3 regions of the Ferrimonas sp. genome follow, and region 2 is predicted to be linked to each of the others. Evidence: riboswitches for the same ligand, from Rfam matches in the RefSeq annotation. Region 2 holds a riboswitch; each other region holds the start of a gene.
The links. A riboswitch is a leader RNA that binds a small molecule or an ion and turns the genes downstream of it on or off. The one in region 2 is predicted to bind lysine.
Positions count from the first base shown of each region.

Region 1: another riboswitch for lysine. It lies ahead of ACN0RV_RS04730 (Na+/H+ antiporter NhaC family protein); the one in region 2 lies ahead of lysC (lysine-sensitive aspartokinase 3).
Region 3: another riboswitch for lysine. It lies ahead of ACN0RV_RS11985 (Na+/H+ antiporter NhaC family protein); the one in region 2 lies ahead of lysC (lysine-sensitive aspartokinase 3).

Region 1 covers NZ_JBLXDO010000003.1:114,236-117,510, forward strand. The annotation lists gene ACN0RV_RS04730 (Na+/H+ antiporter NhaC family protein) at 1-1,436, opposite strand, end outside; lysine riboswitch at 1,526-1,723, opposite strand; gene ACN0RV_RS04735 (FAD-binding protein) at 1,813-2,739, opposite strand; gene ACN0RV_RS04740 (electron transfer flavoprotein subunit beta/FixA family protein) at 2,739-3,275, opposite strand, start outside.
Region 2 covers NZ_JBLXDO010000027.1:15,783-19,057, forward strand. The annotation lists gene arcA (two-component system response regulator ArcA) at 45-764, opposite strand; lysine riboswitch at 1,275-1,451, shown strand; gene lysC (lysine-sensitive aspartokinase 3) at 1,514-2,884, shown strand; gene ACN0RV_RS17715 (S8 family serine peptidase) at 2,952-3,275, opposite strand, start outside.
Region 3 covers NZ_JBLXDO010000012.1:40,254-43,528, reverse strand. The annotation lists gene ACN0RV_RS11990 (YeiH family protein) at 1-664, opposite strand, end outside; lysine riboswitch at 919-1,117, shown strand; gene ACN0RV_RS11985 (Na+/H+ antiporter NhaC family protein) at 1,210-2,796, shown strand; gene lysA (diaminopimelate decarboxylase) at 2,798-3,275, shown strand, end outside.

The DNA.
Region 1 (3,275 bases), on a different contig from region 2:
GCCGTCAGCACCGCATAGGGCAACTGAGTGGTCACGTGGTCAATGTGGTGACAGCCTGCACCTGTGGAGGAGAGGATGGTGGTGTCAGAGATGGGCGAGCAATGATCGCCAAACACCGCCCCGGCCAGCACAGAAGAGAGCATGGGCAGCATCAGCGCCAGATCAACCGCCTCCGCCATGTTGGCGGCGATGGGCAACATGATGGCGAAGGTGCCCCAGCTGGTGCCGGTGGCGAAAGCGGCAAAACCACTCAGGACAAACAGCAGTGCCGGCAGGGACCAGGCGGGCAGGTTGCCCTGGGCCAGAGACGCCATGTACTCACCGGTGTTGAGATCGCTGATGATGCCGGCAATGGTCCAAGCGAACAGCAAAATGTAGATGGCAGGCAGCATCGACTTGGTGCCGCTGATCACCGCCTTCACCATATACCCCACGGGCACGCCCTGCATCAGGCTGAACATCAGGGTAAAGATCACCCCGGCCAGGCCGGAGTAGAACAGGGACCAGGCCACATCGGTGTTTTCGAAAGCGCCGATCAGGCTGAAGGCTTTGCCATCGGCGGCCAGGGCCTGGTTGCCGGAGAACAGCATCAGAGCCACGGTGATGGCGATCAGGAAGCCGATGGGGGCCACCAGGCCGGCCACCCGGCCGTTGTCCGCTTCAGGCAGATCCAGCTCCTCACCTGGGGGCACGCCGCGTGACTCCTCCCACAGCTGACCGGCACGGGCACGTTGCTCGGCCCGAGCCAGGGCACCGAAGTCCAGGCCAAAGTAGACCACCGCCAGCAGCAGCAGGAAGGCGAAGATGGCGTAGAAGTTCATGGGAACCATCTGGATAAAAGCGCTCAGGTAACCGATTTCCGTCATGCCATGGGTGGTGAGCAGGCCACCAATCAGGGCGATGATGTACGCCCCCCAGGAGGAGATGGGGGAGATCACGCAGATGGGCGCCGAAGTGGAATCGATGCAATAGGCCAGCTTCTCCCGGGACACCTTATAGTGATCGGTCACCGGTCGGGCTACGGACCCCACCACCAGGGTGTTGAAGTAGTCATCGATGAAGATCACCACACCCAGCACCATGGTCATCAGCTTGGCATCACGTCCAGAGCGAATCCGCTTGCGGGCCCAGGCGGCAAAAGCCCGGGTCGCGCCGGAGACGGAGATCAGGGCAGTCATGATCCCCAGTAGCACCAGGAACCCAAGGGTATAGAGGTTCCAGGCGGCGGGCGCCCCATCGTCCCACACCAGGGTCAGGGCGCGGCCAGAAAGCTCGGACAGCGCCGCCATGGGCGAGAACTCTACCAGCATCAGGGTACCCAGCAGGATGCCCAGCCCGAGAGAGAGCAAAACCTTGCGGGTCATAATCGCCATCCCAATAGCAACCAGGGGAGGCAGAAGAGAGAGTGCCGAATCGGCGTAACTAATTAAGGCCATCGTTATCTTATCGTTGTGGATTAGCGATGGAGGCAACTGACACGACTGTGCGTCGAGGGAGGGATATGCAGAGAATTGAAACCCACCTTCCTTTCAGTAGCGCTCCATAGTAAAAAAGCATCCGAGTTCCTCTCGGAATTTACTATGGCAGTGCTGCTCCTGTTAAAAGCAGCCCCAGCGACCAGGGATGATGCCCTGCCCACTTCGGCATCGACTCCTTTCCACCGGCGTCGTCGGGTATCAACCTCGACCGGCGTACTGATAGGCGATGCGCCTCTACCTAAATCGGTACTCGCAAAAAGCGAAGGCGGCATTCTAACCGCAAGTGTCCCTCACTTGTCCGGCAGATGCCGCCATAATGTGAGTCAAGTCACATTTATAACAGTTCCGTGAGCTTAGGAACAGCCTCAAACAGGTCTGCTTCCAGGCCGTAATCGGCAATCTGGAATATAGGCGCGTCCGGGTCCTTGTTGATCGCTACGATCACCTTGGACTCCTTCATGCCCGCCAGATGCTGAATGGCGCCGGAGATCCCCACGGCAATGTAGAGATCCGGAGCAACGATCTTACCTGTCTGGCCCACCTGCAGGTCATTGGCCACAAAGCCTGCGTCCACAGCCGCCCTGGATGCACCGATGGCGGCGCCCAGTTTGTCCGCCAGCTGTTCGATCAGGGCAAAGTTCTCGCCGCTGCCCAGTCCACGGCCACCGGAGATCACCACCCGTGCCGCACCCAGTTCTGGGCGCTCGGACTCAACCAGCTCCTCACCGACAAACTGAGTCAGCTCGTTCGCCTTGACGCTGTCCAGAGCATGAATCTCGGCCGGAGCCTGCTCAGCCACCGCATCAAAGGCACTGGTGCGAATGGTCAGCAGCTTTTTCTCATCCAGGCTCTGCACCGTTGCCAGGGCATTGCCCGCATAGATAGGACGAACGAAGGTATCGTCAGATTCGATGGCAATGACATCGGAGTGCTGAGCAACATCCAGCAGGGCCGCAGCCCGAGGCAGCATATCTTTGCCCTTGGCACTGGCGGCGGCCAGAATGTGGCTGTACTCGCCAGCCAGTTCCACCACCAGGGCGGCCACAGGCTCCGCCATCTGATGGGCGTAAGCCGGGTTGTCCGCCACCAGCACCTTGGTGATGCCGGCAAGCTTGGCGCCCTGCTCCGCGGCGGCCGTTGCCTTATCGTCGGCCACCAGCAGATGAAGGTCCTGACCCAGAGCCGAGGCGGCACCCACCACCTTGGCGCAATCGGCACTCAGGCCCTGCTTGTCTACTTCTGCAATAATGAGGATCGCCATTACACCACCTTCGCTTCATTCTTCAGCTTATCCACCAGCTCTTCCACTGAGCCCACCATGATGCCACCGCTGCGCTCAGCGGGCGCAGCCACCTTCAGCGTCTTCTGATGAGACCCCAGCTGCAGCTCAAAGTCCGCCACAGTCACTGTCTCCAGAGGCTTACGCTTGGCCTTCATGATGTTGGGCAGGGAGGCATACCTGGGTTCATTGAGACGCAGGTCCGCTGATACCACCGCCGGCAGCTTCACGTTCAGGATCTGAATCCCACCATCTATCTCTCGGGCCACCTTAATCTGGTCACCCTCCACTTCCACACTGGAGGCAAAGGTCGCCTGACCCATACCGGCCAGTGCCGCGGTCATCTGAGCGGTCTGGTTGTTGTCGCCGTCAATAGACTGCTTGCCAAAGAGCACCAGAGAGGGCTGCTCCTTATCAATCACCGCCTTGAGCACCTTGGCAACAGAAAGAGGCTCCAGAGCATCATCATGCTCCACCAGAATCCCTCTGTCGGCGCCCAGCGCCATGGCGGTCCGCAG
Region 2 (3,275 bases):
TACAAAAAAAGCCGCTGAGAAGCGGCTTTTTTTATGGCTGAAGCTTACTGGTTTTCCAGCTGGCCACAGAAGCGGTAACCTTCGCCGTGAATGGTGGCGATGATCTCCGGAGTCTCAGGGTGGCTCTCGAAGTGCTTGCGGATACGACGGATGGTCACGTCCACGGTACGGTCGTGGGGCTTGAGCTCACGGCCGGTCATCTTCATCAGAAGATCCGCACGGGAGAGGATCTTGCCCGGGTTCTCAACGAAGTGCAGCATGGCACGGAACTCACTGCGAGGCAGTTTGAAGGGCTCGCCGCTGGGGCTGACCAGAGAACGGCTGTTGATCTCCAGGGACCAGCCATTGAACAGGTAGTGTTCCACCTGAGGCTTCTCTTCCGGTGCCTTGCTGGAACTGACGATGCGGTTCAGCAGGTTGCGGGCACGGATGGTCAGCTCCCGAGGATTGAATGGCTTGGTGATGTAGTCATCGGCACCGATCTCCAGGCCGAGAATCTTATCAACTTCATTGTCACGACCGGTGAGGAACATCAGGGCGATGTTGTTGTTCTCACGCAGCTCGCGAGCCAGCAGCAGACCGTTCTTACCTGGCAGGTTGATGTCCATGATCACCAGGTTCACCTTGTGCGCCTTGAGCACATCGTGCATCTCGTCGCCATCTACGGCCTCGGATACCAGGTACCCTTCTGCTTCAAAAATACTTTTCAGTGTGTTTCGAGTGACGGCTTCGTCCTCGACAATCAAGATATGTGGATTTTGCATGATCAGCTACCTAAAGCCCATTTTAAACCAACCGTCCTGAACGGAGTCTCCCTCCATCAGGACAAGAATGCCTATGCAAATTCCTTTTCGGCGTGTAATAGCCCGATGCGCTAGCATTGGGGGAGCAGGACGAATTGGGATTCGCTCTGTTCATTTGAAGTTCCCAAAATACCGTATTTTGGCTCAAATGTTATCCGCAAATGTTAACAGAATCCGATTTCTGCCGAATGTGTCACACTTTATGAAACTCACGGATGATTTTTGTTTCGGTCTGTAAGTCCGAACGCCTAAAGGTGTCTGTAATGATAGACGAATTACAGTATTGTGCCCCGGCGGTAACAGCCCAGAGGCGGGTTGGGCCAGTTAAAACTGTGACCCGTCCTCCCGTAACGGGAGCTGAAGGGGTACATTACTTACTCAATCGTTTGACATTAAAACTGCATTAAGGTTTAGTGTCTGCAACCCTTTAGGTTTAGTTTTAACCAGACTCCCTGTCTGCAAGCTGAACCCAGGGCCAGAAGAGGTGCACTGCCCAGGCAGTTCCGGTGAGAGGGTCGGTCCTTTAAGACACGGAATCAGGGGGAGCAGTGCCGAGAGGGGGCCGGCGGCCGATCGCCACTCCTTCGGTCGATGGGGCTGAATCCCCATGACTGTCACCGTAAGATGTGGTGGAGAGCTTCTGGTCGCTTACGCCGTACCCTGCGTGTTGTCGATCCAGACTCTTCGAACAGTGATACAGGTTCGAAGTCATGAATAATCCTATACCTACCTTAACCGTCGCCAAGTTCGGCGGAACCTCAGTGGCCGATCTGACGGCGCTGAACCATTGTGCCGACATTATTCAGTCGGACTCTTCTGTCCGTCTGGTGGTGGTCAGTGCCGCCGCTGGCGTGACCAACCGTCTGGTGGAGCTGGCCTCCGGCAATCTGGACGAGCCCCGTCGACAGCTGTTGCTGAGAGAGGTGGCGGCCATCGAGTACGCCATGCTGGATCGCCTGGAGAACCCCGCCACCATTGCCGCCGAGCTGGATGCCCATCTGGCGGAGATGGACAGGCTCTCTAAAGCCCTGAGTGATCAGCCCGGCTGCGCCGAGTCCATGGACAGGCTGCTCTCCATGGGGGAGCGCTGCTCCTCGCTGATGATGACCCAGCTGCTCAGTCAGCGCGGGGTGGCTGCTCGCAACTTCGATGCCTGCCAGGTGATGCGCACCGATGACCACTTTGGCCGTGCTACGCCGGAGATCGGTGCCATAGGCCGGCTGACTGCGGAGAAGCTGGCCCCTCTGCTTGAGTCTGCGGTGGTGGTGACCCAGGGGTTTATCGGCAGCGACAGTGCCGGGCGGGTAACCACCCTGGGGCGGGGCGGGTCAGATTTCAGCGCCGCGCTGATGGCGGAAGGGCTTGGGGCAAAGACTCTGGCGATCTGGACCGATGTCGACGGAATCTACAGCTGTGATCCCCGAGTGGTGTCGGACGCCAGGCCCATCGAGGAGCTGAGTTTCAATGAAGCGGCGGAGATGGCCACCTTTGGCTCCAAGGTGCTGCACCCAGCCACCATATTGCCGGCGGTGCGCAGTGGCACTAGCGTGTTTGTCGGATCGACCCGGGCCCCGCAGCAGGGTGGCACCTGGATTCGCAATCGCTGCGATAGCAAGCCGGTGTTCCGGGCCCTGAGCCTGCGGCGCCAGCAAACCCTGCTGACCTGCCACAGTCTCAACATGCTTCACGCCCAGGGGTTCCTGGCGGAACTGTTTGCCATCCTGGCCCGTCATCGAATCTCAGTGGATCTGATCACCACCTCCGAGGTGTCGGTGGCCTTGACTCTGGATCAGACCGGCTCGGATTCCAGCGGCCGTGCACTGATCTCCGACGCACTTCTGGAGGAGCTCTCCCCCCTGTGCCGGGTGGAGGTGGAGCAGGATCTGGCGCTGGTGGCGGTGATCGGCAATCACATTGCCCATACTGCCGGCATCGGCCTCAAGGTGCTGGACGCCATGTCAGGCAGTAATGTGCGGATGATCTGTCAGGGCGCCAGTGCCCATAATCTCTGCTTCCTGGTGAGAGGGGAGGAGGGGGAGGCCGTGGTCCGGCGGTTGCACCAGAGCCTGCTGCCAGCCTAAGCGGCAAGCCGGCCTGAGAGACAAAAAAGGGGAGCCAGATGGCTCCCCTTTTCAGTTCAGGTTTGGCTTAAGCCAGCTTGCGGCGGCGCAGCAGTGCCAGGCCGGAGAGGGCCAGAGCCAGGAAGCCGAAGCTGGAGGAGTCGCTGTCTCCACCCTGGGCTTTGGTCATGGTGACCACCACTTCGCCCTTGTTGCTTTCAAGCTCACCATCGCTGGCCATCACACTGAAGGTGGCTTGCTTGCCGGCGCCGTCAGCAGGCAGGGTGAACTGGACGCGACCGCCATTGGTGCTGAAGGAGACGGCGTCACCCCCGGTCTGTTCAACGCTCCAGCTGAGGCTGTCTCCATCCACATCGCTGCTGATGCTGCTCAGTTCCAGGTACAGGTTGGT
Region 3 (3,275 bases), on a different contig from region 2:
CACTGAGGAAGGCCACCGGGATGATCCACAGGGCCCGTGCCAGCTTCAGGGTGGTGGCGGTGATCAGCGCCTGATCCCCGTAGGCTCCGGCGGCCCCCACCACTGAGGAGGTGTCGTGGATGGCGATGGCACTCCAGATGCCGAACTGCTCCTGGCTCAGCCCCACCAGATGGCCGATTACGGGAAACAGGAACAGGGCGACGGAGTTGAGCACGAACACGGTCGCCAGGGCCAGGGAGACCTGTTTGCTGTCGGCGTCGATGGCAGGGGCCACCGCCGCAATGGCACTGCCGCCACAGATGGCGGTGCCCGATGCGATCAGGTGACCGGTCTTACTGTCCAGTTTCAGTGCCCGGGCCATCAGGGTGCCCAGGGCCAGGGTTCCGAAGATGGTGACGACGATGATGCCCAGACCCGCCCGGGTGGCTTCGATGGCCTGATCCAACTGAATGCCGAAACCCAGGCCGACGATGGAGAAGGCCAGGAGCTTCTTGGCCAGGGCGCCGGTGTTCACCCCCTTGGGGATGGCGCCCAGGCTGGCGGCCACTATGCCCAACACCAAGGCCATGGGAGAACTGATCACCGGCAGCAGGCAGACCAGGGCAGTCAGCCAGAACAGGGCGTGCAGGGGCCGGGAGAACAGTTTTGGGCTTGGGTGTGACATCAACGGGCTCTCGTCTGTGAAAGGCGCTCAGTATAAGGGGATGACCAAACGGTGACGAGATCCCGATCACGCTTTTTGCCCTGCCTGATGCTCAATCTGCCCAGGAAGCCGGGATGTAACCTCCTCTGGCTAAAAGTGACTGTTTTGTGGGTTTTGGGCGGGAAACTGGTCTAAATGCCGGTTTCTTAACTTTTTACTGGCGTTCGAAACAGATTCTGTTATAGGCTGTAACACACAGATCGTTACCCGCACTGGGTAACAGTAGAGGCGCATCGCCTATCAGTATCTCGAATTAGGGTGACACCCGATGAGGTCGAGAGAAAGGAGTCGATGCCGAAGTGGCAGGGGCGTCATCCCCGGTCGCTGGGGCTGTATCTAACAGGTGCAGCACTGCCATGGTAAATCCCAAACGGATATTGGGGATTGAATTTACTGTGGAGCGCTACTGAAGGACGTCGTCACCCCTTTTCTCTCCCGTGGGTGGCGTCCGTGGCACATCGCCACTGTCAGCAGCCTCCATCGTACTTATAAGACAAAGAGAAACGATGGCTTTAATCAGTTACGCCGATTCGGCACTTTCTATTCTGCCTCCCGTGGCCGCCATTGGCCTGGCAATTGTAACTCGCAGAGTGTTGCTCTCCCTGGGTCTGGGGATTCTTCTGGGAATCATCATGCTGGCGGATTTTGCTCCCTCGGTGGTCCTGTCTGAACTGACCTCCCGAGCCAGCGGCCTGGTGTGGGACGGTGACGGCTTCGCCAGCTGGAACCTGTATACCCTGGGCTTTTTGATGACCATGGGGATCCTGATGGCGCTGATCTCCGTATCCGGCGGTACCCGGGCCTTTGCCCGTTGGGCCCGTCGCCGCATCCGTGACCGTCGCGATGCCCAGCTGATGACCCTGTTCCTTGGGGCGGTGATCTTCATCGATGACTATTTCAATGCCCTGCTGGTGGGCAACGTCGCCCGGCCGGTGACCGATCAATACGGCATCTCCCGGGAAAAGCTGGCTTACTGCATCGACTCCACCTCTGCGCCTGTGTGTGTCGTCTCCCCCATCTCCACCTGGGGGGCTTACATCATGTCCTTGCTGGCGGCTCTGCTGGCCAGCCATGGGCTGACCGAGATGACTGCCTTGTCACTGTTTGCCCAGATGATCCCCTTCAACCTCTATGCCCTGACCGCCCTGGCCCTGCTGCTCTGCGTGGTCTACTTCCGCCTGGATATCGGCCCCATGGCGGCGGCGGAGCGCCGGGCCCAGGCCGGAGAGCTCTGGGATGCACAAAAGGGTACCCCTGCCGGAGAAGATTTGGGGCTGGAGCAGGCCCGTAGCGGCACCGTGCTGAATCTGGCAGGTCCATTGGTGCTGCTGGTGAGCCTGGTGGTGGGTTTGATGTTGTTCTCCGGCGACATGGCGCTGGAGGCCGTCGGCGAACCCTTCGCCCTGATTGCTGCCCTGGAGAATGCCGACGGTGCCTGGTCCATGGCGACCGCAGGCAGCATCACCATAGTGATCACCGCTCTGGGGATGATTGCCCAAGGGGTATCTCCGGCGCTGATTGGCCGCGCCATCATCAAGGGGATGCACTCCATGCTGCCTGCGGTCTACATCCTGTTGATGGCCTGGAGCATCGCCGGGGTCATTGCCGACCTGGAAACCGGCAAGTACCTGGCGGGTCTGGCGTCTGAAAGCCTGCCTCAGCCTCTGCTGCCGGCCTTGGTGTTCTTGATCTCCGCCGCCGCGGCGTTCTCCACCGGCACCAGCTACGGCACCTTCGCCATCATGTTGCCCATTGCCGCCAACATGGCGCTGGCCCTGGAGCCCTCCTTGTTGGTGCCTGCCCTGTCTGCGGCTCTGGCCGGAGGGGTATTTGGCGATCACTGCTCCCCCATCTCCGACACCACCATCCTCTCCTCCACTGGCTCCGCCTGCCATCACATGGATCACGTGGCCACTCAGCTGCCCTATGCGGTGATGGCTGCGGGTCTGGCCCTGGCAGGTTATCTGGTACTGGGCTTTACTGGCTCTGTGGCCGCCGGATTGCTGATCAGCTGTCTGGGCCTGATGGTTCTGGTGGGGCTGCTGCGCCGCCGGGAGGGTGGAGAGAACCACTACCAAACTGAAAGGGCTTGATATGGACTACTTCAACTACAGAGACGGACAGCTGATGGCAGAGTCGGTTTCGGTGTCCGAGGCCGCCGAGCGTTTCGGTACGCCATGTTACCTCTACTCCCGGGCCACCATCGAGCGCCACTGGCACGCCTTCAGCGATGCCATGGGTGGGCGGGATAACCTCATCTGTTATGCGGTGAAGGCCAACTCCAATCTGGCCATCCTCAACCTGATGGCCCGCATGGGGTCAGGTTTCGATATTGTGTCCGGCGGTGAGCTGGCCCGGGTGCTTCAGGCCGGAGGCGATCCCGCCAAGGTGGTGTTCTCCGGAGTGGGGAAAACCGAAACCGAGATGCGCCAGGCGCTGGAAGCGGGCATTCTCTGCTTCAACGTGGAGTCTGAATCTGAGCTGGAGCGCCTGGATAGGGTGGCTGGCGAGATGGGGCTTCAGGCCCCGGTGTCTCTGAGGATCAACCCCGACATCGATGCCAACAGCCACC